DNA from 2 places in the Rossellomorea sp. ABR4_012 genome. Region 2 is predicted to be linked to the other one. Evidence: a T-box and tRNA genes for the amino acid it is inferred to sense, from the RefSeq annotation. Region 2 holds a T-box; the other holds one or more tRNA genes.
The links. A T-box is a leader RNA that pairs with one kind of tRNA and senses whether it is charged. The one in region 2 lies ahead of ACXAFV_RS17145 (tryptophan--tRNA ligase), so its partner is inferred to be a tRNA-Trp.

Region 1 (15,055 bases), on a different contig from region 2:
GCAGGTCAGCGGTAGTTTCTCTCAGCTCCTTGATTTTTTCAGATGTAAGATCGAGATTGTCTGTCCGGAAGACCCGTGTGCCATCGGTGCCGGTTGTGCTGACTAGGAACTTCAATGCCTGAATACAGTGATCCAGATGAACATCCGTTTTAAGGTACAGGCATTTCAGCAGTTGCGGGATAATCGCCCGCGCAACATCATCTTGATAGCAGACTCCCCAGGCTTCATGCGTCCAGCGCATCATGCCGGATAAATGATTATCCTCTTCGCATAAGTAGTTTTCAAAAATAAAATCAGTCAGGTTATTCGAGATTAAGAGACTCTTCTGAGTGCCAGTGTACAAATAATCCAATAGGTAAGACAGTGAGATTTCACCAATGCAGTCAGCCCTGAGAATGGTGCTGATCCGCTGGGTACCGTCCGGATAGATTTCTGTTCCGAGCCCTTCAATGGCTCCTCCCTTACCATCATCCATCAAGATAGAGGCTTTACTAAACCATTCCATCGATTGTTGCGTGGTCGTCTTGATCTGATTTTCTATAGGCGGATGTTGAGATGAGATTTGAGTTTCATAGGATGGGTGATAATCTTGCAGGGATATAGGTTCATCGATGAGCCAGCCCGTGATGAATTCGATGATTTTCTTGATGTCGGACAAAGGGGCATAGCGGGCTTTTCTGAAGTTGGTTAGTCTGAAAGAGCAGATGAGTAGATTATCAGGGTTGTCAAACCAAAGTGCCCGGTCTGAGATGGTGGCTGTTGCCGATTCTGTGACTTCTATAAAATCGTGAGTGTTGATTCTGCTGAACTGCAAGATGGGAATGTTTTTTGAACATGAAATGTCGTAAGGCTTTATCCGCATACCGCATTGGTCATCGAGTACAGAACCTATTTTGAGACCTCGGATGTCTGAACTGCCGGATGTGTAAATCACCCGTTCATATCTTGTGCTTTCAGGCTGGCTGAAGTAAACGTTTCCGATGCTTGCCGTGTATTCTGCAAATACTTTTTTGCCTTTTTGAATCTGGGCTTCGAGTGGCTTCCTGTCTCTTGGGTCCAAAAGCAATGGCTGCTGGCCAGTGCCGCCCAGTATGGCAAAGCTGTCGAATTGATCCAGTTGATGGTGTCGGAGATCGGCTGGTTTAAGAACGGTTGTGTCTGCTTCTGAGTTGAGGAGAATGCCTGCTAAGTCGCTGTCTGCAGTGGCGGTGACAATGGCAAGTTGATTTCTTTTCATTTGTACCCCCTTGGGATATTTTTATGGAGATTTTTTTCTTTTATTCTTTTTGTTTCGGAGGAAATGTCCTTATCTTAATAGAAGCATATCGGAGAATGGATGTAAATGGAAAAGGAATTAAAGACTTAATTAAGACTGTTACCTTCTTAAAAAACGATTGGATAACTACCATATTACTTTCAAAAAGGTTAAATAAAAAAAGTTGCTAGAGAATCAATTAATTCGAGTCTCTAGCAACCCTATTTTAATTATAGTTCAAAATATATTAATCTACTTTTTCATTTGTATGTTTCGGAGACCCCTCAGTTACTGGATTAGGCATTGTAGAACCATCTGCTGAGCCTTGGACGTCATTATTAATTGCCCCGTTACCATTTGGAGTATCTACATGTACTCCATCCCACTGTGTAGCTTCAAGGTTGAAGAAGAAGTCAATTTTATCACCTTGGTATTTATTCTGGTTATATTCATTTCCTGTTTTTGTAAGGTCGTTATTGAAAGTAATTTGAATAAATACATCATCACTATCTGCTGGATTTACTGGAATACCTCTGTAGTCGTTATTTGCAACTGTTAACGGTGCTAGGTTGATTTTATCTCCCGCCCCTAGATATTCAGGTTTAATTTTACTAACATATGTTCCATCCACTAGATCTGCTAAAGTAAGGGTTTCATTAGTTTTTGTAACTTTTGCTCTTGGCTGCCACTGACTTGATTCCGAGTCAACTTGCATAAAATCAATTACAAATTGTGATAAATAGCCTTCTTTAGTAGAATCAGAAGTAGAATTTCCATCAACAAAGTTATCGGCTGTAACATCTAATAGTACTTCTTTAATTGCCAAAGTTCCGACATTGTTTAACTTAAAGATCCGTTGAACATTATCACCCGGTTTCATATTAGATAGATCAAAACTAATTGGTTTCGATCCACTTTTAGCTACATCCAAATCCAACGTCCCAGCCGCAAAATGGTTATTAATCGTCGCAGTATCATTAAACGCTGCCCAAGTTCCTCCACCTACCAATGAAATACCCAGTGCTGCTGATGCTACCCCTAAACCTAATTTCTTTTTGATTGACATGTAAACTTCCTCCTTGTTTTCCCCCATGTTTTTGAGGTATGTAGATTTTTTTATATTGAACCCTTAGTGGATAAGGGGATCAATCAAGCGGTTTTCTTTGAATCTGCCGTTACTTGTGATTTGTCCAGCTCCCTTAAGGCTGAGACAATCGTGAAACCGGAATAGCCTAGTAGTAAAACACCTGGTACGATCAATAGAATGGCTGTACCTTTACTGGATTTTGCAAAATCTATGAAATATCCCAGGAATGGAATAGTGAAACCTGTGTATTTTGCTACGATATTTTGAGCTAATAAGGGTTGTGTATCAATGTCTTTGTTGTTGTCCCCTTTAGTCTGGAACATGGTATTATCACCATTTTTAATTACTTCAACAATTCTATGGGTGACAATGGTATTATCTTGCTGCAAGAAAGTCACTACATCTCCTTTTTTCAAGGCAGCTGGTTCTTCAACCGGCTTTACAGCTATGATGGAACCCGTTTTAAAGGTCGGTTCCATTGATCCTGAGAGAACGGTTTTTAATTGGTAGCCAAGAAACTGAGGTTCCCCTCCAGAAGCTTTTGAGGAAATCACCACGAAAATCATGAACAATAAAACCAGGAAAAGGACCGTGGTAATAAGGTTGCTAGTAATCTTTAATAATTTTTTTGCTGTCATTTTTCATCACCTTTTTTTGAGATTTACTGTTTTTCTTCAACAGTTATTAAAGTCCCAGCTGATTCATTTCCACTGGTGTCTACAGTCGTAAATCTGTACGTGACTTTGTCTTTAGGATTTTGCTGAAGATCTATTTTAGAATCTGCTACTTTTACCTTGATTGGATCGGTGCTTCCTTCAATGTAGATACTTATATGTGAAAAGTCTTCATCAGAGGGATTCACCCAGGTCAATTTGATATTATTTCCATTTCTTTCAGATGTGAGGGTTGTGATTTCTGCTGGAGGCTGTTTATCTTCTTTTTTAGGAGATTCTTCACCTTCAGTAGGTTTAGCTGCATCCTCTTCCTTACTAAGTTCTTCTTCTTCAGAAGGCTTAGCTGCATCTTCTTCTTTTGGTGAAGATTCTTCTGGAGTCTGGATTTCTTTTTCTGACTCAGCGTTAATAATTTCGATTACTTCTTCATGTAAGGTTTTTCCATGCTTATCGACCATAATTAGCTTATATAGATAAGTTGTAGAATGTGTTAGCCCTTTGTCTTCAAACTGGCCATTTTTTATATTTTCAGCAACAAGTTCATCGTTTCGATAAATAGTAACCGAACTGAATTTTTTATTCTGTGGATTCTTCCAGGTTAGTTGGATGCTGTCATTAGATATGTTTTTCTTTAAGTCTGCTATTCTACTATTTTCAGAGCAAGGAGCATTGGTAAGATCGTCACACTCATCTTTGTTATGACCCGGATTATCAGGATCTGTTCCTTCACCCGTATCCTCGTCTACTGGTTCAGGCCCGTTTCCTAAGCCGGCATTATCTTTACATCGTTGCCGCCAGAATTCAGAGCCCTTTTTTGCATCCTTACAAAAATCCTCTGCTGCCGAGATTGTCTCAGCAATCGTTTCAACATCATTGAAAGCAGCTCCTGTATTACCGGTGAAATGTATAGCTGCAAACATTGTCAAGTACCAAATGGCAACTAACTGGGCGAAAATACTAACACTCCGGTATTTATTCTTAAATTTTCTTATTCGAGAGTGTCTAATAAGTCTCCCTCCCCTAATCGTTCTTAACAATGAACGGTTGATGCTATGTATAGATTTTGGAAATAACTGCTTTAAACCTATTTTCATAAACTTCAATTCCCTTAATTTCGTTTTTCGTTTTTGTTCTTTATAATGAACTTATAATGTGAGTATATTGGATTACTAATTATTTGAAAAACCTTGTATTCAGTCATTTATTCGTTAAAAAGAACGTTTTTCGAACTGTAACTAAGTTTTTCTCTTTTTATCATACTATTTTGTTTTTTATAATGAACCAAATGTTTCTTATAATGTTCATTTATTAAAAATACTCTTTAGAATCTGTTCTTTAACAGGGACAACGACCCACCCTTATGTCCCAGGTCTATTCCTTCAGTTTGGTAAATAGTTATGGATTGAAATATTACTCGGTTGGGTCATTCATGTTTTTTATTGAAACGAAGGATGGGAAGAAGATGATAAGTGGGCAGATTAGAGACGTAGATATTAATCAAACGTTTGTTTAGAAAAAGAGCGCCTTCCTGTACTTTCTTCTGTACAGGAAGGCGCTCTTTGAAAATCGATTATATTATTCAGCAGCGAGCGGGAAGTATACTGTGACAGTTGTCCCTACTCCTGATGTACTTTCAAAGCGAATAGTTCCATTGTATTTTTCCACAATGTTATAACAGATCATAAGTCCAAGACCAGTCCCCTTGCTTTTTAATGAATAGAAAGGAGTACCTAAGCTTTTTACTTCCTCTGGCGTCATTCCTCTGCCGTTGTCTAATATTTGAATCCTTACCTCATCTTTTTGTTTCTTAGCCGTTACAGAGACTGCTGCACTGGTTGGGGAGGCTTCAAGGGCATTTTTGATCAGATTGACGAATAGCTGCTTGAGTTCAATGGAATGAGCCATAACCAAGCAATCATCCTCCACCGACAGCTCGATATTGTTATCATTTAGTAAACCGTACATTATTAACAGATCCGTCACATCATTTAATACGGTTGACATATCGATCCAATCCATATTCTTCGCTTGATCCGGCTTGGCAATGGACAGGAACTGAGAGATCACATGCTCCGCAGTATGAAGCTCATCGATCATCAATGATAAATTCCGTTTTAAACTTTGATTCAGCTCAGGATCTCCCTTGTAATATTGAAGAAATCCCTTTACAACAGTAAGTGGATTCCTGATTTCATGTGCGACCGCAGCTGCCATTTGTCCAGTCGTCTTAAGCCGTTCAGCCTGCTGCACCTGCTCATAGTACATTCGCTGTTTTTGAATCCGTACATTTGATAGATGAAAAATAAAATAAAGAATAACCTGACTCGCAATATAGTTTACAGAGTTCCCAGCAATATCTTCGTAAATGTATGAGTAAGCTTCTCCTTTATCAATAATCCCAATATAACTAAATGTTAAACCAATAAAACATGCATTTAATACTAGCGAAAAATAAAACAGCCACTTATCAAAAAAGAGGATGGACAATGCAGGAACAAAACATAATAAAACAAATCCCGACCACGTTTCCGGATATAAAAAAAACAGGCTGTAAAAATAACCGGTCGATGCAATGACCGTAGCATATCTTATCCAAGTCGTTTCATACACAGGGTATATCAGCAGACATACGGATACGATGACCACCATGGCTCCATGCATGAAAAAACGTTCATTCACCGGGTTATCAACCACGACCCCCATTGCCATCAAGACGATAATGATAGAAACAATTATATAATAATTTCTTTTCTGTATCCCTTGCTGAAATTCCCTCATTGCCTTCACCTACTAATAAACTATTTATCTCCTGATCAGTAACAGGTCATAGTAACTATCTTACATAAATCCGAAATAGTCAACAAGGGCCAGGCGATACGTCCGCTGTCCTTCTTATAATCTATTAAACATCTGTTTAATTTTGAAGCATGCTTATACTATAGGACAGGAAATGTTAATCAAACATTTGTTTAAATAAATTAGAGCTATTTGATAAAAGTGTATCATTATTTATACAGATCATTTTACTTTCAAATTAAAAAAGGTCCGTTCTTCTGCTTTCTCCTAAATGGTGAGAAACACAAGAACTGACCCTTTTAAATTACTATTGGAGCGGGTGATGGGAATCGAACCCACGACATCAGCTTGGAAGGCTGAGGTTTTACCATTAAACTACACCCGCATTTGTGGCAGGGGCAGTAGGAATCGAACCCACACCAAAGGTTTTGGAGACCTTCGTTCTACCGTTAAACTATGCCCCTACGTAATAAGATTTCGTTTCGCTCCGAGTAAATGCACCGCTTCGCTGCGGAAAGGTTAAGGAGGCTTCTTTTACTCCGCTGACGCTTCGTAAAAAAGCTAAATGGAGGGGGGCAGATTCGAACTGCCGAACCCGAAGGAGCGGATTTACAGTCCGCCGCGTTTAGCCACTTCGCTACCCCTCCATGAGAGAAAGAAAAAATATGGCGGAGGAAGAGGGATTCGAACCCCCGCGGGCTTTAACACCCCTGTCGGTTTTCAAGACCGATCCCTTCAGCCGGACTTGGGTATTCCTCCGTGTGATTGGTTTGTTGCTAGCAGAGTTTTCTGCGCAACTTTATGTTATTGGTTGCCGCAGTTATGGCTAGCTGAGCTTTATGCGTAGAGATGCTCCGCTTCGCTGCGCATTGTTTAAGGATAGATATTTTACTCCACTATCGCTTCGTAAAAATCTTTGGTGGAGGATGACGGGATCGAACCGCCGACCCTCTGCTTGTAAGGCAGATGCTCTCCCAGCTGAGCTAATCCTCCGTAAATACAGTCTTTAAAATGTGACGACCTATATTAATCTATCAATTCATTTAAAAAATGTCAACTCTAAGAATAAAAAAGTATATCCTCTAATTAGTTTTCCTTCTAGAATAATGATCAATATGTATTTTGTGTTTCATTAATCAGACAGATTTATAGAGTACCCTACACAAACTAGCTACCTTGTGTAAGGTACTTCACACTACCCATTACTTATTAAAGTTCTTTTCAAATCTCCATGCATCCCTGCACATGGCAATCATGTCCCGTTTTGCTGACCAGCCTAATTCACGCTTTGCTTTCGTGGTATCAGCATAACAAGAAGCAATATCTCCAGGTCTGCGATCTGTAATTTCATAAGGTATTTCAATTCCATTCGCTTCTTCAAAAGCTTTAATAAGCTCAAGTACACTTGTACCTTGGCCAGTGCCCAAGTTATAAATATGTGCACCTTCCTTAAGGTTATTCAGAGCTGCAACATGTCCATCAGCCAAGTCTAATACATGAATATAATCTCTGACACCTGTACCATCTACTGTAGGATAATCATTTCCAAAGATACTCAACTTCTCCAATTTCCCGTTTGCTACCTTAGTAACATAAGGCATCAGATTATTCGGGATTCCATTAGGTGCTTCCCCAATTAACCCGCTTTCATGTGCTCCCACAGGATTAAAATATCGAAGGAGAGCAACTGAGAAACCAGGGGTTGCTTTAGCAATATCAGTTAGAATCCTTTCACTCATTGCTTTTGTCTCACCATAAGGGTTTGTGGTCGGCATGAGTTCCATGTTCTCTACAAATGGAGACTCGTTATCTCCGTACACTGTTGCCGAGGAACTAAACACGAATCGATTTACACCGAATTCCTTGCAAGCCTTAGTTAGGACCATCGTGCTGACGATATTATTATAGTAATAGTCAATTGGTATTTCTACGGATTCTCCTACTGCTTTCAGACCTGCAAAATGGATGACTCCATCAATACTATTACTTGCAAAAATATCGTTAACAGCGTGTTCATCTGTCACGTCAACATTATAGAACTTGACTTCCTTATTCGTTATTTGTTTAATATTATCTATTGTTTCAAATTTACTATTGCATAAATTATCGGCCACTACCACCGTATGACCTGCTTGAAGTAAAGCCACACATGTATGTGAGCCTATATACCCAGCCCCGCCGGTTACTAGTATATTCATTTGTTACGTCCCCTTTTTGGTAATTAATTTACTAATCACAATCTTTTTTATTATAAACTCCATATAGCCATCAGTAAACCTTTGTAGCAATTCCGGTACAGAAGTTTCCACCGTACAAACATCTCTCGCCTTATAACACAAATTTTTAGAGTTAGAGAACGAGTGTATAGTTGTCTTATCATCTTCGATTCCCTCTAAAAGAGGCCCCAGTTTTGTCGAAAAATATTCTCCCCCACCGCTGTCTAAGGTAATTCCCAAATTAATGGGAAGTCATTATAATTAAATCAGGAATCACTTCCTATACTTATATTTTTGAAGGAGAATGAACATGGTCACGAAGAAAACATTAACGGCTTCTGTTTTGGCAACCTCTCTATTATTTTCAAGTAGCGCACTGATTCATCCTGGTTATTCGGTGGAAGCCGCTCAAGCAATCAATTATCAGCTGGAGTTGGAGAAGTTTTCCTCTCACTACGCAGCCATCCTGCGTACGCTGGAAAGCTATACGAAAAAGATCGATGCTGCAAAGTCCGAAGGTGAAATGATGGATGTTTACGCTGAATATATGGATTATTATGATGAAGCTTTAGAAAAAGAAGCTCCTGTCAATGCGTCTAACAGCGTTATCGTGAAGCTGGATGAATATATTTATAATAGTTTAATAGAAGTATATAATTCTGAAATCGACACAATCGACTATTATAACGGTGACCTATCAGAAGAAGATTACAAGAAAGCCCTTAGTAATATGGAAGACAGTGTAGCCCAGCAAGAGATCCTGTTCAAGCAGACTGCAAAGAGCTACCAATCCAAACACCGTGTTACCTTTAGCAAAGATTTGTATTACCTGTTGGGAGAAACCCCTCCAGCCAAACCTGAACAAACAAACACATACAAAGTGAGAAGTGGAGACACCCTTTATTCCATTGCAAAAAAATACCAGACAACGGTCAGCAGCCTGAAGAAATTGAACAACTTAAAGAGCGACCGCATTTATACAGGACAAGTGCTGAAGGTTTCAGGTACTCCATCGACACCGTCCAAAGATGAGAGCAAAGCTCCTTTAAAAACAGTGACCTATAAAGTAAAGAAAGGCGACACCCTTTATTTCATTGCAAAAAAGCATAAAACAACCGTTAACACTCTGAAGAAGCTTAACAACCTGAAAAATGACAGAATTTACACGGGACAAACCTTGAAGGTGTCAGGCTCTGAAACAGTTCCTTCTACTAGCATAGGATCAGCTGAATCAAATACCACGACCTACAAGGTAAAAGTAGGTGATACCCTCTATTCTATCGCGAAAAGATACAATACATCAGTCAGCAAGTTGAAGAAATCAAATAATCTGATCAGTGATCGAATTTATGTGGGAAGTCTCTTGAAGATAAAATAGTCAGAATGAACGTATATTTTTTACTTTCATGAATTCAATTCCAAAGGAAATCGTCTGAACTATATTTCCTCTTATCTAAAAACACCTGCCAAAAGCCGCAGGTGTCTTTCTTTATTATTTATATACCCTTATTCATAAACTATTCAGTACACTTTTATATTACCTCATCGTTGCTATGTTAATCTTTGTTAGAAAATCTGTTCACGGTGGAGCCTGCCCCTACGTCCCACTCCCCATAACAGTCTTAATCACCTCTTCCACAAAAACAGGCGTTTTCACAAATGCACTTTCAATATGAAGCCGTTCGGTTCGTTTGTGCGCATCTTTACCGAAAGGTCCTACATTTAAGACCGGACCTTCGAGCTTATGCATTTCTTCGAATGGGATGGAATAGGTCGTATTCCACACCGGGGTATTTTTTTCATAAACGGCCCAGCCTTTGTTTTCGTCTTTGTAATTGACATAGCTTAAGTCCGAGATGCCGTTGAAGTAATGGACCTGTTCGACCGGGAGATCAAAGTGTTCTTTCGCAGACTTGACCACGGCATCGACGCACGCTTCCACCAATGGATGTTCGGATGTATTCACGGGTGGATAATAAGGCGGTGTGAACATGATGACCATCGCGGGTGCGAGCTCCTGGCAATTGATCATGAGCGTATCGGCAATTTTGAAAGACTTTTCCCTGTCGTCTCCTTCATGGCCGCCGATATCATGCTTGAGGGCTTCGATATAGTCCCTGCCAAGCTTTTTCTCCGCATAGGACTCCAGTTCAGAATACCGAAGCACCCCAACTTCACCAACAGAAGGAATCCCCTCCCGTTCACACAGTTCCCTGTACCACTGGTTGCACTCAGCCGCTGCAGACAAGGCGACTTGTTCAAATTCATTCATGACATCCGCAGCCGTCTTCTTCATTGTGAAGACATTGTATAAAGCAACGGTTCCAAACGGCGTTTGCGCAGAATAATTCAACCTCAAATCATCTTGCTGCAAAGTCACCGGCAAAGGGGTAGCTTCACCAAAATCGGTCTCCTTAAACAAGGGATTCCATTCCATCTTCCGGGTAAGAAATGAAGCGATGAAAGGTGATGTCATACCGCTCAGAGGTTCTCCAACATGCGTTTCCCTTCCATAGAACAGAGCAGAGGGCATAATCTTTCCGATGGTTCCAGAATATACATTATAAGACGTATCCGTCGGATTTTGAGAAAACACCGGTTCTCCATTTAAGAACAATGTATAGTCGAGGCCATGTGATTCCTTCAGTTCATTCAAGTGGACGACAGCCGCTCTCATCCCGGAGGAATTCACTTCTTCATCAGGCACAGTCAAGAGGACAAGGTTGACCGGCCAGCTTTCAGCCGCAGCTTTTTCAATGATTGCCATGTGAATGGCCAATCCGGCCTTCATGTCCATCGTCCCTCTTCCCCATAAGTAGTTCCCTGATTTCAAATCATTCTGTGCATCCGGGTGCAGCTCATCTATGAAGTTGTCCAGCTCTTTGGTCAACTGCTCCGGGTTAAAGGCAAGGGCTTCAATCTCCCCATATTCCTCCGTACTCACCGTATCAAAATGACTGATCAGGACGATGGTCTTGTCAGCTTTCTCATGCTTGTATAGAGCCGAAAAAAACTGTCTTCCATAATCGGCATCCCCGAGGTGAAGATGAGTTGGATTAGCACGGAAATAAGGAACACCCTCCATCTTCCCACATACTTTTTTCGGAAATTCGATCTCTCCCTCAGTCAGCGTCCGGCTATGCCAGCTGACCAGTTCACAAAGCAGCGCCCTCAGCGTATCAGGTGTCCCCCAAAGCCTCATGATATGACCTCCTTATTCATAAAAAACTCCTGATTCAGCCAGCCCTCCAGCCGGTTCATCGCTTCCTTTATTAATTCCATGCTGTACGCAAAAGAAATCCGGATGTACCCTTCACCAAACTCAGTAAACGAGCTGCCGGGTACAACAGCCACCCCCGCTTCCCTTAAAAGCCGTGTCGCAAATTCCATCGAAGGCATGCTGAACTGTTTAATAGAAGGAAAAATATAAAAGGCTCCTTTAGGCATGACGACATCAAAGCCCATTAACTTCAAACGCCTGTAAACATAATTCCGCCTCTCCCTGTAAGCGATATTCATCTGGGCCGGCACATGCCTGTTGTTCGTCAATGCCTCGATTGCCGCGTACTGGCCAGGTACCGATGCACAGACACCATTGTATAAATGGACCTTCACCACATGCTCCATGATGGGGGCAGGTCCAAGGACAAAACCGATTCTCCATCCCGTCATGGAGTGGGATTTGGACAGACCATGAATGAGAAACAACCGCTCCTTCAATTGAGCATACGAGGCAAAGGTATGATGCTCCCCTTCCAGTGTGTTCTCACTATAGATTTCATCCGAGACGATGAAAAGATCATACTTAGCAATCAGAGATGCCAGCTCGTCCATCTCCTCTTTATTCAAAGCCACCCCGGTAGGATTCGAAGGATAATTAAAGAGAATCGCTTTGGTTTTTTCAGTGATCAAGGCTTCCAATTTTTCAGGAGAAGGCTTGAATCCAGTGAGGGATGTGTCCAAATAAACCGGCTTCGCCCCGCACATCCTGATGATTGGTTCGTAGCCCGAATAAAGAGGCGCCGGCAGAATCACCTCATCCCCCTCTTCCAAAATCGTCCTGAAAACAGAGTCCAGCGCCTCACTGGCACCGGTCGTGACAACGATTTCCGTTTCAGCATCATAATCAAGTCCATATGACTCGGCAAAAAAATGACGGATGGCCTCTCGCAGCTCAAGTAAGCCGGCATTATGCGAGTAGATCGTCTGATTTGAAGCTATCGCTCTGATCCCCGCTTCCTTCACCGCTTCCGGTGTGGGAAAGTCAGGCTGGCCTATGGTCAAATTGATGGCATTCGGATAGAGAACGAGCTGATTCGAGAATTGTCGTATCCCCGGAATGACCAACCCTTGTGCTGCTGCATTTATTGATAACGACATAACCTTTCACACACCTTTCACATACCTAAACTATTTCATTAATCCCGGTAACCAGAGGGTCAGAGGCGGGAAGAATGTAATAACAAGAAGACAGATAAACATCGAAACAAGGAACGGAACAATCGCCCATGCAATTTTTTCGAACCTGACACCGCCCACACTTGATGCGACAAATAGATTGACGCCAAGAGGAGGCGTAATAAACCCGATTGCCAGGTTGGCTACCAGAATAACCCCGAAATGAATCGGATCCACCCCTACGGCAGTCACAATCGGCAGCAGGATCGGTGTTAACACGACCAGGGCAGAAATGGTATCGATAAACATCCCGACAATCAATAACAGGATGTTAATCGCAAGTAAAATAATGATCGGATTCGTCGATAATTCGGTCAAAAAGTCAGAGATATTGGTTGGAATCTGTTCCAAAGTCATAAAGTAGGCAAAGGAAACAGAGAGACCTATGATAATCATCGTAGTAGCGTTGATGACAACCGCCTCACGGAAGCATTCAAATACGGATTTCCATGTCAGCTCTTTATAAACGAACAAGCCTACCACTAATGAATAGACCACAGCCACTACAGCAGCTTCAGTCGGGGAAAATACGCCTCCATAAATCCCGCCAAGAATGATGACCGGAATCAGTAACGCCCATTTTGCTTCATTGGCTGCTTTCAACACATCCTTAAATCGAAAAGGCATTGCTTCTTCAGGCTTATAGCCCCTTTTTCGTGAAATAACATAGGCCGTAAACATCAGCCCTCCCCCGATAAGGATCCCAGGGATAATACCTGCGAGGAACATACTGCCGACCGATACGCTCCCGATAACCCCATATAAGACAAATGGGATACTCGGAGGGATGATGACCCCGATTGAGCCTGCAGAAGCTGCCACTGCCGATGCAAAGCCGCCTTCATATTTGCGTGCAACCATTGCCGGAATCATAAAGCCGCCTATGGCTGCTACGGTTGCAGGACCAGATCCCGAAATCGCAGCAAAAAACATACAAGCCACGATGGTGACCATCGAAAGCCCGCCAGTCATCCAGCCAACCATCGCCGTTGCCAGATTCAAGAGTCTTTGTGAAACGCCGCCCTTCCCCATCAGAATCCCAGCGAGCATAAAGAATGGAATCGCGAGTAACGGGAAGGAATCGAGTGACGTAAAGGCTTTTTGGGTGATGATATCGAGCGGCAATGTGGATCCGAAGTAAATCGCCACAAGCGCCGATACCCCTAGAGAGATGGCAATCGGGACCCCGATCAGTAAACAAACAGCGAGGGTTCCAAATAACAGGGCGATCGTCATACTCTCACCTCCCCTGAAGGAGAATCATCAGTACTACGCCAGATAGTCACCAATTGCTGCAGCAGCCGGAGCGCCATTCCCGCTCCTCCAATCGGTATCGCTAGGAAAGGAATCCACATCGGAAGCTGCATGGCAGGTGTGACCTGTCCGTTTTGGAGGCTCGCGAGAACAAGTTGAGTCCCAAACACGGCAAGAAAAAGGGCAAGCAGGAACCATATAATCAGAGCAGCCGTTTCAATCACCTTTCTTGCTGTCCCTTTAAACAGCTCAATAAAACTCTCGATACGGATATGCTGTCTCTTTTTCACTGCGTAGCTCGCCCCTATCCATACCTGGAAAATATGTATATAACGTGCCATCTCCTCTGTCCAGCTCGGTGCTGAAGAGAACACATAGCGCCCGACTACCTGACCAAAAATGAGAGCCACCATCAGGGCCAGCGTCAAAACAAGAATCGTCTCTTCCATTACATCGAATTTCTTTTTCATCTGAGAAGCTCCTTTCTAAAAAAGCAAGGAATCAAGGTGAGCCTTGATCCCTTGTTTCATGCCGATGCTTAGTTGTTCGCTTCCAATGCTTTGTCCACTAAATCCTGACCAATGCGATCTACGTATTTGTCATATACAGAAGATGCTGCATCACGGAATTTGTCACGCTGCTCATCCGTTAATTCATTTACCTCCATACCGCTTTCCTTCAGCTTCTTCAGGAACTCCACGTCCTGTTTCTGAGCAAGTCCGCGCTGTTCTTCCCTGTACTCCTCGGATGCTTCAGTCACAAGCTTCTGTAAATCTTCCGGCAGCTCATTATAGAAATCATTGTTCATCAACAGAGCCGTTGCAGCGTACACATGGCCAGTCATTGATAAATAATCCTGTACTTCATAGAACTTGTTCGTATAGTAAAGCGAAACCGGACACTCCATTGCGTCATATGTACCTTGCTGCAAAGCCGTGTACAGTTCACCGAAGGCAAATGGTGAAGCATTCGCGCCAAATGCTTTGAATGTATCAGTATGAAGCGGGTTTTCAAGCGTTCTGAACTTTTGGCCTTCTATGTCTTCAGGACTTTCAATCGGTCCTTTGTTATTCGACATATGGCGGAAACCATTTTCACCAAAAACAAGGCCCTTAATGTTATTTTCTTCGAGATCCTTCATGAGCTCCTGACCAAGTTCACCATCCAGCGCTTTATATGCCGCTTCATTGTTGTTGAAAAGGAATGGAAGGTCGAACACCATGAACTTTTCATTAAAAGAAGCAAGCGGCGCCACAGCAGGAATCGTCATTTCGATATTGCCCAATTGAACCGCCTCGATTGCTTCACGATCAGA
Region 2 (15,055 bases):
CATGCAATGTTTTGAGGCCTCTTATCAAGAGCCAGCTGTCTTGCGGTCCCAAAACAGCACCAAATGAATTTTGCAAGAAGGAAAGCCTCTGGGCAATTCTCTCGTTACCGGTCACTGCGAGTCCGGCAAGTACATCACTGTGACCTGCAAGAAACTTGGTTGCACTATGCAAAACTACATCTATGCCAAGTGATAAAGGCTTTTGCAGAAGAGGGGTCATGAATGTATTATCGAGAAAAGTCAGGCACTCATTGGCTTTTGCCAATTTTACGATCCCTTCAATATCTGTAATGTTCAGTAATGGATTTGAAGGGGTTTCAATGTAAATCACTTTTGTATTTGGTCTGATCGAACGGGCCACCTCATGAAGATCCCTCATGTCCACAAAAGAATACTGAATACCAAATCGGTTCAATACCTCTGTGATTAATCGATAGGTGCCCCCATACACTTCTTCCGAAATGAGAACATGTTCCCCCTGGGAAAGCAACAGGAAACTCGTAGAAATGGCTGCCATGCCTGAAGAAAACGCAAATCCTTTTACACCGCCTTCAAGTTCTGCAATCGTGTCTTCCAATGCTTCCCTGGTTGGGTTTCCAGACCGGCTGTAATCATATGATCCAAACCGGTCAAAATCACTCTGATGAAAAGTGGTGGCGTGATAGAGGGGGGTAGAAACCGCTCCAGTTTGTGCATCGTATCCGTGAGAATGAAGCAGGGAAGTTTGCTGTGAGTATGTTTTTTTACTCATCTATAAGCACCTCTCCTTTTAATTGATTGAAAACATTCTCCAAATCTGAAATGATATCTTCCACATTTTCAATACCGACCGAAAATCGCAAAAGACGATTACATATGCCGAGTTTATTCCTTTCACATTCAGGAATATCTGCATGAGTCTGGGTTGCAGGATACGTAATAAAACTCTCAACACCGCCAAGACTTTCAGCAAACGTAATGACCTCTAAATTCTCAAGAAAAGTTCCGACCCATTCCTCCTTTGAAATCCGAAAAGACAGCATCCCGCCTCTGCCGGTATAAAGGACATCAGTAACGCAATCATGATTCGTCAGATACTCTGCAATTTCAATTGCATTTTTTTCGTGCTGGGCCATACGTATGCTAAGTGTTTTCATGCCGCGGAGTAACAGCCAGCAATCAAAAGGTGAAAGTACGGCACCGATCGAATTCTGAATGGTATAGAGCCTCTCTCCCAATACTTCGTTACTGACGATGACCACTCCGGCGAGCACGTCATTGTGACCGCCTAAATATTTTGTAGCACTGTGAACGACTATATCAGCACCTTCTGCAATTGGCTTTTGCAGGATTGGTGTGTAAAAAGTGTTATCAACGATCATCCATAACTCGTTATCCTTAGCGATGGAGGAGACTGTTGAAATACTGGTTTCATTCATTAATGGATTGGTTGGCGTTTCAAGGAATATCGCTCTGGTATTTTCATTTATCTTTTCTACAATGCGACTTTCTTCATGAGTATTCACGAAATGAAACCTGATACCGTATTGATTTTCATACTGCGAGAATAATCGATAGCTGCCTCCATATAAATCCTGTGAAACTATCAATTCGTCTCCCGAAGAGAATAAACTAAGAACTGCTTGAATAGCTGCCATTCCTGAACTGAAGGCAAAAGCTCTTTTTCCCTCTTCTAACAGAGCGAGTGTCTCTTCTAAAATGGACCTTGTTGGATTTCCAGTCCGCGAATAATCAAATCCCGTCGATTGACCGATGCCCTTGTGCTGATAAGCTGTTGACAAGTGAATGGCAGGGCTTATGGCTCCTGTCCCCACATCCGTACGATTTCCTGATTGAACGAGAATTGTATCGATATGTTTTTTCAATTTTGTCTCTCCTCTTCTTTTTATTACACGAAAAGGGTATAAAAGAAAAAACCTTCTTATTGAAATAAGAAGGTTTCATCGATCATTCTCCCTCTTATCGTCCAAGTTGAATTCAACTTGCTGGAATTAGCACCATGCCAAGGCTGGTTGCTGAGGTGTCATAGGGCCAGTCCCTCTACCTCTCTTGATAAGAATCTATTTGGTTATATAGAAATCATTGATCACTTTACTAAAATAACTTTCCCATAACTTACATCATACTTTATTAAATGTCAATGAAAATTATGAATACTTTTAAAAATACATTAACTTTTCTATTGGGTTATCGTATGCCGATTTTTATTTTCACTTCTTCCAAAAACGGTCTGGTTTTCTTTCTTGCTTTTTCCGCCCCTGCCATTAAAATTTCATTCAGTTTGGCAGGGGATGCCATTAGTTCATTATACAGTTCACGCGGCTCTTCCAACCGGGAATTCATGGCTTCAAAAAGCTCTTTCTTCGCTTCGCCCCATCCGATCCCGGCTAGGAAACGATTTCTCATTTCTTCTGTTTGAACTTCTGTTGCAAACTCTTTATATAACGAAAAAATGATGGATTCATTCGGATCTTTCGGTGCCTCAGGCGGGGTGGAGTCCGTCTTGATCTTATTGATCAACTTTTGCAGCTTTTTCGGCTCCTCGAATAACGGAATGGTATTGTTATAGCTTTTACTCATCTTGCGTCCATCCAACCCAGGAAGCACGGAGGTTTTTTTTTCAATGGCATATTGAGGCATCGTGAATGTTTCGCCATAAGTATGATTGAAACTTTCAGCGATATCCCTTGCGATTTCAACATGCTGTATTTGATCCTTTCCGACAGGGACAATCTCGGTTTTGAAAAGAAGAATATCCGCAGCCATCAAAATCGGATACGTATATAACCCCATATTTACGCCTGTGTCCGCTTCTCTTCCTGTGTGGCCATTTTCCTCGACAATGGATTTATAGGCATGAGCCCGGTTCATCAATCCTTTGGGAGAAAAACATGCTAAAATCCAGCTTAATTCAAAAATCTCTGGAACATCTGATTGCCTGTAGAAGATTGCTTTTTCCGAATCGAGCCCCAACGCTAACCATGTTGCTGCAATTCCCCGGCTGAGCTGGTTCATTTCTTCATTGTCGTGTATTTTCGTAAGTCCATGATAATCCGCTACAAAATAAGCAGGCTGATAGGTTTCGTTTCCAGCCAGTTCAAGTGCTGGTTTTATCGCACCGATATAATTCCCCAGGTGCACCCTGCCTGTGGGTTTGATCCCTGTTAATACTTGCTTTTTCATCACTTTCATTCCTCCCATTTTCTTTAAACACAAAAAGGGCTTCCAGTCCAAAAAAGGACGGGAAACCCGTGGTGCCACCTTCATTCGTTCACAGCCGTGAACGCACTTAGCTGTACAGAGGATCCTTCCTCGATACATTGTCCCTTGTATCGGTGAGACTTTCCGCCAAAACCTACTTTCACTTTCAGTCTGGATGCTCAGAAGCCCATTCAACTATTTTCACACACTGATTCTCACCGGCCATCAGCTCTCTGAGGTGTTTCAACAGCTTACTTTTCTTCATCATTGCACATGTTATTTGTTTGTTTCCAATATTTTATAGCAGAAGAAAAATTTGGTCAATGTATTTTTAGATTTCTTTTGAAGTTATAGGGAGAAATAATTTAACTCCTCTTTTGTTAAAAGGAAGGAATTTCATATCTCCGACTAAGTGACTGACATATCCTAGCATACATGCTTCAAAAATACCTTCAATCATCAGCGAAGATTCGAAGTATTTTGCTATGAATCCGAAAAAAATCAATCCAAGCAGGGAATGGGTATAACTCCGATGTGAAACGATTGAAGCGATTACTATGTAAATTCCGAGCAGCCATAACCATATTTCATTAAGATGCCAGCCAGCTGCAATCACCCCGATTCCTGTAAAGGTCAGCATCCTTCTCTGGGTAATCACCGTTGAAAGCAGTAAGATACCGATGCCGTACCCCATACCTATCCATTGTTTCCTTCCTTGCTCTTCCAGAAAACTGTACACCATCATCATAAAACCAATTACTTGAGCCACGGCCCGAATCATCTTCGGTGAAAAGGTAACCTTATTACTGAGCTTGCCATCGATATCCATGTCCGGCATCAACCCGGAAATTCCACCGACTGTCACAAGTACGGCTGTCGTGCTCAGGTCCGATCCCATTGAGTTGGCTGTGATAAATCCTGCAGCTGCCCCCGCTGCCATATGTGCTGTTCCGTTCACAACTCTCCTCCTAATTCTATATACAATACTGAATTTACTATGATAGAGGATTTAATGTGAAATGAACATGGGAAACTTGAATTATTTTTCCAGAAGCTCCATTTTTACTCTATATATAATTTCATGAAAATATGAAATTGGATGGGCTACAAAATCCTTTAATGAAATGTTTCTCTTGATGTATTCCTTTTCTGAATGTTCATTAATAGTAAATCCTTCTGAACTGACTTCAGCTGTTTCATTGAATATTAGCTGTTCAAAGTTTCGCAGAGTCGTACGAAAGATTCCTGATAATTCATCCACTTGAAGAGTAAAACTTTCAAAAGTGACTGGCTTTGTAAATAAATATACATTCGCTAGCTCACGATCTAAAATACCTCCGCCTTTCAACTCTTCTTTAATGACGCCAACAAAAGTGAGGTCATTGAATCCAATGTCCAGCCCCAATTCTTCTTGAATCTCCCTTACACCATCTTCAATCCATTCATGTGACAAAATATGGCCAGCAGCTGTGATATCCAAAAGGCCGGGGTAATCTTTCTTTCGATCACTCCTCATTTGAAAATAAATATAGTCTTCCCCTCTGTTTTCATCATGATGAGCCAGCCAGCAGTGGAACGTTTCATGCCAGTACCCTTTTTCATGGACTTTAGATCTCGTACTCTCTCCTAATCTATTGTAATCTCTATCAAAGATAGATAATTTTTCTTCGTTCATTTACCCGTCTCCTTCTACATGGTAATCGATAACTTTGAAACTCTGACACACTATGTATTACGAAGCCTCCAATATGCATCTATGAGTTCTTCCACAGGAATATTATCAATCTTCATCCCAGATACGTCACTGCCCTGAATAGAAACACCCTTCAAATTGCAGTTAGAGAACCTGGTCCCTTGAAGTTCACACCTTTCAAAGCTCAAGGAATTTCCTCCTTTACCCAAATCAGTATCACAAAAGTGAACGGCACCAAGTGTCACATGGGCAAATTGGCTATTTGAAAGATTTAAATCTGCGAATAAAGAATGAGTAAAATTGATATTTTGAAATTTCCCTTCACTCACATTACAATTATTCACGTGACTACCCATCAGATTACTATTACTGATCGAACTTTCTTCAAAGCTCACCCCATAGCACTCAGAGTGACTCAAATCACATTGTTCGTAAAGCCTTCCGGAAAGGTCCTTTTCCATTAAGAGGCTCTTGTCTTCTACGTTCATTTCTATCCTCTTCTCGTAGCAATATTCGTCTTCAGATTTAAATGTTGTCTGATAGCCGGCTTTTTCGTAAAAGCGGTGATTGTTTTTTTGCCTCACAGATGTTTCAAGATTCCATATTCTCACGTCCGGAAATTCTGTCTCAATCAATTCAATCACCCTGGTTCCAATGCCTTTCCCCTGAAAGTCAGGGTGTATGAAAATGCGATCTATTCTTCCGTAAGATGTACCTGAAAGGGTGACGATGATTCCCCCAGCTATCTGTTCCTCAACTAAAATCTTGTAAACTTCCAATTCACGTATCATATACTTGTTCTTTTCGACAGAAGCGTATCCAGGCGGCTGTATGTTGTAATCCACTGCGTACTTTTCATTATCCAGCCATCTAACAGCCTCTTCATCAAACGATATTCTCTTTATTTCAGTTAATAATGAAGCATCTCCAAGGGATGCCTTCTCTATTGTTATTTCCATGTATGTTCTCCTTTGAACTGATATCCTTTCAATATTAACATAATTTTCTAACAACACATACAAGGCTCTTTTCTAAATCGACCATGTAAGTCCCACCGATTACAGGAATGAAACACCTTTGTACTTGAATTTCATGAATAAAGAACAAGAAAACATAGGAAAAGTGAATAAAAAAGAGAGCATAAACCCAACCCTCCGTTAGGTATATGCTCTCTGACTTCTATCATCTATTTAATTTACCATTTAACTTCAACACTCTGTACATGAAGCCCCCTATGATGAATAAAATGCCGCCTAGAAGCGATCCCAATGTATTCATCAGCCAATCATCAATATCTGTTGACCTTCCTAAAGGAAGAAAATATTGAGTCAATTCGATAAAGAATGAAAAGAGTGCCCCAAGAAACGTCACCTTCAAAAGGATCGCTCTTTGGTGGCGCATCCACCAGCTTGAAAAGAAAGCGAATGGCACAAATAGAAAAACATTGGCTAATAAGTTACGGATCGGCACTTCTAAATGATTCCGATAGAGAAGGTTCAGTTTCAGATTGGAGAAAGGCTCCATGTTGGTATGGCCTTTAACCCCGCCGTTCATTCCTCCGTCACCAATAAATGGTGTGAGGGTGATCAAGCATATACCGCCAATGGAAATCGAAAGCAATAAAACAGGAAGGAGGTTCATCCACCTTCCCTTACCTCTTTTCTTTTTCCATATGGAGACGGCTAGGATAGAAGTAATGGTAACCAGTGCAAGTATGGGGATCACCCATCCAAATGCGCTCCATAATTCCTGCATCGTACGTCTCCTACTTTCTTACCTCGTATACTAAGATATACAATTGTATGAGTACATTTATACCACAATTCCCGGAAAGAAAACATATCCCTGTTATTCTTCTTAAAAAATCCATTTCCTCTCTTCTTTAATTCTGACTGTATATCCTTCTTTATCCAGTCTTTCTAAAAAAGGAATCATGTATTTTCGCGATAAGCCCAGGGCCTTTTTCGCTTGTGCTATGTTAAAAGTGTGGTCCGTATGGTTCATCAACAGTTCGATTGCTTGCACGTAGTTTTCATGAGTATAAGCGTATTTACCATCCAACGCTACGATCCACTTCTCCTGTACAAAGAAATGATAGAAGTTTTGCCTTAATGATTCATGTATACCAGCCTCTTGAAAATAGTCTTCCATCGTTTTTACATTCAGCCCATCTCGCCCCATCGAATGAAGAAGCTGCAAACATCTTTTTTCCCATTGAGGAGGAAGGCTCGGTGCAAACTCCTCCATACGAAGGACTCCGTTCTCCTTTGATATTTCTTTCTGTTGTAGTAACCTGTCGATACTATACTGAATGACAATATCAGTAAAAGGATGAAGCAAGGGCTCCATTTCCCCCTTGTTGATTCCTTTTTCGAGGGAATGACTTTCATGATAAGAACGAAGAACATTCATAATCATCTTTTTACAGCCCTCAACAATACTGCTGTGGGTTATACTGTTTGAGCGTAACTCTATCCACTCTTGCTGCTTCAACATTTCGTTAAGTTCGTTCAGGCTGACGGATGCTTCTTTAAGAATGCATTCTTTGGACAGGCTCTTATTCTTTTGAAGAAGCTTTAGGATTCTATCTTCCGGTGTCCCTTCCTTTAACGATTGCAGCTTTGAAATCGTCTCGCTGCCGAACCTGTATCTTCCTCCGTTTGGATTAATGATCCACCCTCCGCCTAAAGTTTCTACAGGTGTTGGTCTCCTTATAATTAATCGATCACCGCGTTTTACAACGATCTTATCGTTTAATCGAATCTGACAAAGGATGGATTCTTCTTTTTGTTCTACGCTATTGCGGTCGAAGAATATAAGTTTACCCATTACCTCTGAAGTTCCTGTATGCACCTTGACTTCCATTCGCTGTTTAAGAGCGTGCTCGATTCCACCAAGGATGTCCAGTGAAACATCGACCGTGTCCGTTACAGAAAAGTTGGAAGTGGAAACCAATGCGTTCCCGCGCTCCACATGTTGATAATTAACCCCTGCTAAATTGATGGCTGTCCGTTGTCCTGCAAATCCTTGCCTGGTATTCAATCCATGGACTTGGATTTGTCTTGCTTTCGCTTGAATCCCTTGTGGAAGAATGGTAACGTCTGTTCCTGTCGAGATCGTCCCCTCGTATATTGTACCCCTTACAATCGTGCCTTGCCCTTTCAAGGTAAAAACTTGATCGATCGGCAAACGGAATTCGCCTTCTGCACTCCTGACCGGTATATCTTCTATATAACGTATGATTAATTCCTTTAATTCTTGGGTACCTTCCCCTGATACACTATCAACCATCATTAATGGTGCGTTTTCAAAAGGTGAACCTTTAAGTTCTTCAACTACTTCCTCTTTTGCAAGCTCTCTCAAGTCAGCATCCACATTTGAAAGTTTTGTAAGTGCCACAATACCATGTGAGATACCAAGGAGAGAAAGGATATCCACATGCTCACGGGTTTGCGGCATTATCCCTTCGTCTGCCGCTACAACCAGTACAACAAGATCTATCCCCCCTACTCCAGCAATCATTTTTCTGATAAAACGCTCATGCCCAGGTACATCAATGATGGAAATCTGAATGTCCTCTTCTTGGTATAGAGGGGCAAATCCGAGTTCTATTGAAATCTGCCTTTCCTTTTCCTCTTTTAGCCGATCAGTGTCGATATTGGTGAGCGCTTTAGTAAGCGTAGTCTTACCATGATCAATATGGCCGGCCATACCGACCGTATAAAACCGTTTATGCATCCTTCTCACCTGCTTCCGCTACGAGTTCCTTCGTTTATAGTGTGTAAACAATACTCCCGTCATCAAGGCAAAACATGCTATGAACAGCATGGCTTTCACGTTTTCCCCTTCTGAGAAAGACTTTATTGTCCAAATCAGTATGACAACGGTGATTACACAATCAAAGATAAAGATTCCTTTTGTTTTTCGAATTTTTTTCACCTACTTAAATAATTGAATTACTATTCTAACTTTACCATATTCCTAATTTAGAATAAAAAATAGCCAAGAGAATCAAGCTGTTTTGGATTTTCCTGAAGCTTGATTCATCTCGACCATTCTCGATTTCCAATATTAATTTGAACCTTCTTTAATTAGTGTCTTCATGTCTGCCGTGATTTCATCGTAAGGAACATCGCTGTTACCGCTGTAATTCTTAACTACCACACCTTCTTGATTGACCAGGAAAAAGCTCGTTTGATGGATGACTTGATCGGAATTGGGATCTTTCGCAACGATCGTTTTGAACGAATGTTCCGCAAATTCTTTGATTTCATCAAATTGATAACCGGTCAATAATTCCCACTTGCTTGTATCTGCTTCATAATTTGAAAGATAGTCTTTTAAGACCTGTGGCTTATCATTTTCAGGGTCTACACTGAAGGACACAATCTTGTAATCCTCTACCCCTTCTTTCTTAAGCTCTTCTTGAAGCTTGGTCAGGTTGAACGTCATCGGGGGACAGACAGTTTCACAGTTCGTAAAGATAAAATCTGCAATCCACACTTTTCCCTCTAAATCCTTCAAACTCACTTTTTCATTGTTTTGGTTGGTATAAGTGAAGTCTGATATTTCATAATTCGTTTCTGCTTGGAAGTCACTATTGCTGCAACCCGCAAGGAGAATACCGACAAGAGTCATCACTACTGTCAGTGTTTTCAATTTAGACACTTCAATCTCCTCCGCTTTCACTACTATTCTCATTCTATGTTAGTAGAAAGATAAGGAAAAGACAATGAGCTTCTCTTGGATTTCCATGACTATTCTGTGACTTCACCCTGATCGTTCAACCCAAGGCTCAATGCCCCTAGACTGCCTGAAAAAGCTCCATTTTCAATAAAGATGGGATGAAAATCAAGCAGCATCTTGAATTGTGACAAATCTTCTTTTAGAGGTGTGTTTCCACTGAGGGTACTGCCGATAAACACAATTGATTTTGTATTATGTGTCAGTGAAAGCTGATGCGCCAGTAAAACGATCGTTTCAGCCATCATATTGGTCAATGATCGCAATACATCCTCTTTACCGGTCTTACCATCTGGGTATTTGGCAAAATTAGCAGCTGTCAAATATTCAGGAACAGGTGTCTCCTGACCTTCATAAATCTCGTTCACCATCAAGTCTACAGATTCCCGCCGGCCGTTTGCAGATAACTCCACCAATTCAGTAAACTCCTTCACACCTGTCAAGTTGGCACCAAGTCCCATGAACATCCCTCCGCCTATGCCGCTTCCAAGTACACGAGTGAAATCACTATGGTCGACTTTAAAAAAAGAGGTCCCTGTTCCGATGTTCACTAGAATAAATCGGTCTAACTTTTGTTTTTTGTCTTTTAGAAGCCGTCTTGTCCCTTCTTCAACTGCTTTAAACTCAGGGTACACAGTACAATCTGGACGCAGTGATTTGATTTTCCCGGCCTTGCCTCCAGTTACAAACAATACCGCATGAGGTGCAGTGAATTCCAGCCATTTTATCACAGAAAGTAAATCATTACTGTTATACGATTTATAATGAAATCTTCCATTCTCTTCATACACAACCTTAGTGAGTGTTCCTCCTGCATCGATACCGATAGACTTCATTCTGCTTCTTCTTTCAACTTCTTTTTCGAGAATAGATAGTGAAGTATATACCCATGGATCACCATGATGATCAGGAATGCTATAAGATAATAAAATACACCCATGATTCCCTTTGAAAAATCCTCAGTTAACAGCCACCATATGGAGGCTAAAAGCAGGAAGAAAAATTGAAGCGCAACCCCTTCTAAGAAAGGCTTTTTGTAACTATTGAAATCCAATAGCCTCTTCCAGCTCCATCCGATTGCGACTGCAGCTGAAATTAATAATAGTAAAATGTAGATACTTATTTTCATGGATATCACCCGCTTTGCTTAAGTCTTGGTGTCTTTATCATAATAAATCCGATTGGAATTTTAAAGTGAAAATAGAAAAGTCAGGTAATTTCAATATTACTATATGGATGACAAGAAAAACATTCATGATCTAATACGGTTTTTCGTATTGAAGTAAGAGTGAAGAAAAATTTGCCTATCAACTGCGAAAAAATAATTACATGACATGGGATTATCTAATGTCTTTTTCAAACCGGTAAGCGTTATAATGGGAAATACTCACGTTAACATTGATCTTTTCTAAAGAATCTTTACTAAGATAAAATGAATCCCCTTCCTTGAGTTCCTTGTATTGACCAGACTTGAACCTGTAGTATTTCTCCCCGACATTCAGTAAATCCACCTTCTTTTCAATCCCGATATTATATACAGATTGAATTTCCTTTTTGATTGAATCCTCCAATGAGCTTTTCACCTTCTCATAAGGAGCATCCTTTACCTTTTCCAAGAGCTCCGCTTCTACATTCACATCAAGAGTGAAGGCGGGTTTAGAGGAGCCCTTGCTGTATTTCACTTTCGGTTTTTGTGAGGTTAATTTAAACGTAGCGTTTAATTCATCTTCCATATAAAGACCATAGTCTATTTGGTTCCTTTTATGGAGGAGCCAGTCAACCAATATTGACTCCTTGGATGGAAGAGTTCCTTTGTATGAAGAATTCTGAAACAAGCTGAAACCATTTAGCAGAAGTGAAGGGTTTGGGGCATCCGTTTCCCATGCATCATGATTGATTGTCAGTATAGGAATGGTTGCAGATCCCATCGGCTCATAATAACTTCTTAAGAAAGACATCAAGCTGACTGGACCTATATCATCCAGACTGGCTTCAATATGTTCTTCAGTCAACAAAACCGTATAAACAGGTGGATAACCAAATAAGCCTTTGGTTTGCATGATTTCCTTTATATTTTGATCGGTCGTGAATAGTAAAAGGTTGGGTCTCAACGAGCGGTTTCTCCCTACTTCCTCCAGTACTTCCTTGAATTTATATTCCATCACATTTTTTGATAACACGAGCGCTTTTGTATGCCCAAAGAATAAAGGCGGCCTGGAAAGCCTGTACAACTTTTTTACAGCCAGATTCATCGTTTTACCAGTTGCCGTACCAACCAATGTCGGTACTGTTTCCGTAGGTCTGGTTTCTTGTTTAGCCACATTAATAAAGTTCAAGCCTTGCAGATAAACTGTGTACTCATCATCATCAGGATCATAGTCCATACCGATCGTCACAATATATGTCAAGTCCTGAATATTTTTGATTCCCGAACAGCCTGACAAAAAAAGTAATGAAAAAATGATACAGATCTTGATTGTGCTATAGGTCACGATTTTTCATTCCCCTTTCTTGTAGAGTCTGACGGACTGGTCGATTTCGTACGCTCCTTATAAAATTTAAGTGGTAACTTGATAAATGCACGAAGTGATTCCGTTATACTTATTGGGGCGATACTACCGAGGTATGGTACACCGAATGAAGATTTTGTTGCTAAATAAAGAATGGTGATTACAAATGATAACACCACACCAAATAATCCTAAAAATGTGCTTAACAGTAAGACGATGAATCTTAAAATTGTAATCCCATTCTTTAAAGATTGATTTACGAGTGTAAAAGATGAGATATACGTTATGGCACCTACAACGAGCATGGTAGGGGAAGTTAATCCCGCCCGAATGGCAGCATCCCCGACAATGAGGCCGCCAAGCACCGAAACAGTCTGTCCGATGGCTCGTGGCAGGCGTATGCCTGCTTCATTAAAAAATTCAAATAAAAACAGCACAATGAACATTTCAACAGGGGCAGAAAGCGGCAAGCCGAATCTCGACATTGAAATCGTAGCGACAAGCAAATATGGGATCTGTTCAATGTTATAAGCAGAAAGAGCGACCCAAATACCCGGTAGAAACCCAGATATAATTACCCCGCTCATCCTAATTATTCTTTCAATCGAGACGTAAAAATAATTAATGCTTGCATCTTCAGGTGATTTTGTTTGTAAAAGCAAATTGACAGGTGCAAACGACACAGTCGGACATCCATCTACCATAATGGCAAATCTGCCCTGGTTTAAACTCTCCACGATAAAATCAGGTCTTCCGGTATAATCAAAATCTGGAAATATCGAATAAGGAGAATCAGAAATAAGGGACTCCAGTTCTTCATTAGAGATTAAGACATCAATTTCAATGTTTTCCAGCCTTTTATGAAGTTCAATCAGCACCCTCTTATCAAGTACATCATCCAAATATAAGACCGCAACTTTTGTATTACTTCTGCTGCCCAGGGTATATTTCTCTACACATAATGATGGTGAATAGAGTCTTCTCCTCACTAAAGAGATATTCGTATTTAAATCCTCTACAAACCCGTCTTTCGGTCCTCTGATTGATGTTTCCAGTGCAGATTCTTCCGGATCCCTCTTTGGAAGATTCCCGGCCTGAATACCAAATATTACATCCTCTACTAAAAAGAGCACATTGCCTGAAAATAACGATGTTGACAATTGTTCTCGATTCCGATCCGACAGATTATCTATTTGAAAATATGCCTGCAGCTTTTGAAGAACTGATTTTTCTGTAAATAGATCCAGCCTGGGCAAAATGAATTTATCAAGGTATTGGGTGTCGATGAGGCTCTCAAAAAACACCATTGTTACCTTTCCCTGTTCAAATTGATGTTCTTTAAAAAGCAAATCCTGACTATTACAAAAAAAGGATTTTAAGTCATCTATCTTTTCTATTGCTGTAATCGTTTTACCTGTATGCTTATATTCATATTTCATATAAAACAACATCCTTTTTGTGTCTGAAGCATATTTTATAAGGCTCATTTCATAAGGATTGTTGCCCCATACCCCATCTCCTTATTTTGAGCCGGTGAAGGAGAAGATTTTCACAATCAAAGCACTTACTATGATCTGAAACAGAAAAAATACAACGGTGAATGGAAAGAAAAATTCATATAAAAAATGATAAAAAAAGAACGCATCAATATCGACCAGCAGTAATATCATGAATACAACATACAGTGGCACTATAACTCTCAGTTTCATTCTGTAATTGTTCTTGGAATTTGTAATCAAAAAGCTCACCAAAAATATAAACAACCCGATTCTGATGAGGGCACCGCATAACCATTGATAAAGTGCAAAAAAGTCAAGATGAGTGATAAACTCCCCAATACCTAATATCCTCCACTGTTCATAAGCTGGATACCTCATTTTCGAAGCTTCCACATGTCCGAACTCCATGATAGAGGCAGTTAAAGGTCCCATGATCAATCCAAGAAAAATAAGTCCTAAAATAATGAGATGATGCAATTTTATTTTCCCTTTACTGAAAGGCTGAAGTAAAATGATTATATATATTTCCAATAATCCACTCAGTACATAAATCACGCCTTTATAAACAGGATAAAAGCCATCGCTGAGAATAGGAAAAAGCAGACTGGGATCTTTCATATTTGTGTTGGTGAAGGCAATGAAAAACCCAAAAATCATGACCAGCGGTAATAAAAAACCGCTCGCGATGGCCATATATTTCACTCCCGACCATGTAATCAAAAAACAAGAAAATATCATAATGGTGACAATCAATAGTTTGGGAACATCAGCTAAAAAATATGCCTTTAACCATATTATTAAATCAACGAACGTGATATATGCGCTTGCTAGCAAAAATAAACAGATTGGCAGCCCAAATAGCCAAACGAATGCTTTGTTCCATTTGGTTCTCAAGAGGTGAAAGAAACCTTCCGGCGGAGAATTTTTTATTATGTAGTAGATCAAAAATGTAGCTATTATTAAGACTGGATAGGAGATGATCGCACTTATCCAGCCTTCCCTGCCGGAAGCATGTAAAATACTCGGGATGATCATCACGTGGTTTAAGAGTCCTGTAGAAAGGATTAGTAGTAATGTCAGTTGCCTGGGAATCAGGACTGGCTGTAAATTCTTCATTTCATAACTCCTCAAGTATAATGTATCTCTATTTATTTCCTCTGACCACCGAATCTAACCTGCTAAAAAACAAAAAAGTCAGGGCATCCCCCTGACTTTTTTTAATAAGACATAACGCTCATCTATAATATGCTAAACCATGAACTGGAATTGTGTTCTGCTTCCATTTTGAGAAGATATGACCTCCAGTCGTGCATCGATCCTCTCTTTCAATTCAGGTACATGAGAAATTAACCCAACCAGTCTCCCGCTGCTTTGAATGTCCATCAAGGCTTCGATTGCATGATCAAGAG

Region 1: it encodes a tRNA-Trp, which carries the amino acid that the T-box ahead of ACXAFV_RS17145 (tryptophan--tRNA ligase) is inferred to sense. The anticodon was not compared.

What each region holds. Positions count from the first base shown of each region.
Region 1 covers NZ_JBSWVK010000001.1:752,854-767,908, reverse strand. The annotation lists gene ACXAFV_RS03840 (hypothetical protein) at 1-1,237, opposite strand, end outside; gene ACXAFV_RS03835 (TasA family protein) at 1,503-2,321, opposite strand; gene sipW (signal peptidase I SipW) at 2,405-2,980, opposite strand; gene ACXAFV_RS03825 (hypothetical protein) at 3,004-4,110, opposite strand; gene ACXAFV_RS03820 (ATP-binding protein) at 4,592-5,794, opposite strand; tRNA gene ACXAFV_RS03815 (tRNA-Gly) at 6,124-6,197, opposite strand; tRNA gene ACXAFV_RS03810 (tRNA-Trp) at 6,203-6,276, opposite strand; tRNA gene ACXAFV_RS03805 (tRNA-Tyr) at 6,379-6,459, opposite strand; tRNA gene ACXAFV_RS03800 (tRNA-Ser) at 6,479-6,571, opposite strand; tRNA gene ACXAFV_RS03795 (tRNA-Val) at 6,730-6,805, opposite strand; gene galE (UDP-glucose 4-epimerase GalE) at 7,015-8,010, opposite strand; gene ACXAFV_RS03785 (LysM peptidoglycan-binding domain-containing protein) at 8,339-9,406, shown strand; gene ACXAFV_RS03780 (M20/M25/M40 family metallo-hydrolase) at 9,626-11,230, opposite strand; gene ACXAFV_RS03775 (aminotransferase class I/II-fold pyridoxal phosphate-dependent enzyme) at 11,227-12,408, opposite strand; gene ACXAFV_RS03770 (TRAP transporter large permease) at 12,439-13,722, opposite strand; gene ACXAFV_RS03765 (TRAP transporter small permease) at 13,719-14,210, opposite strand; gene ACXAFV_RS03760 (TRAP transporter substrate-binding protein) at 14,279-15,055, opposite strand, start outside.
Region 2 covers NZ_JBSWVK010000004.1:211,555-226,609, forward strand. The annotation lists gene metC (cystathionine beta-lyase) at 1-751, opposite strand, end outside; gene ACXAFV_RS17140 (methionine biosynthesis PLP-dependent protein) at 744-1,865, opposite strand; SAM riboswitch class I at 1,957-2,059, opposite strand; gene ACXAFV_RS17145 (tryptophan--tRNA ligase) at 2,188-3,183, opposite strand; T-box leader at 3,234-3,478, opposite strand; gene ACXAFV_RS17150 (metal-dependent hydrolase) at 3,533-4,159, opposite strand; gene ACXAFV_RS17155 (NUDIX hydrolase) at 4,241-4,876, opposite strand; gene ACXAFV_RS17160 (GNAT family N-acetyltransferase) at 4,927-5,853, opposite strand; gene ACXAFV_RS17165 (VanZ family protein) at 6,077-6,649, opposite strand; gene selB (selenocysteine-specific translation elongation factor) at 6,752-8,632, opposite strand; gene ACXAFV_RS17175 (SCO family protein) at 8,966-9,562, opposite strand; gene coaW (type II pantothenate kinase) at 9,652-10,473, opposite strand; gene ACXAFV_RS17185 (hypothetical protein) at 10,470-10,766, opposite strand; gene ACXAFV_RS17190 (Ger(x)C family spore germination protein) at 10,978-12,129, opposite strand; gene ACXAFV_RS17195 (spore germination protein) at 12,126-13,586, opposite strand; gene ACXAFV_RS17200 (endospore germination permease) at 13,668-14,762, opposite strand; gene ACXAFV_RS17205 (AAA family ATPase) at 14,895-15,055, opposite strand, start outside.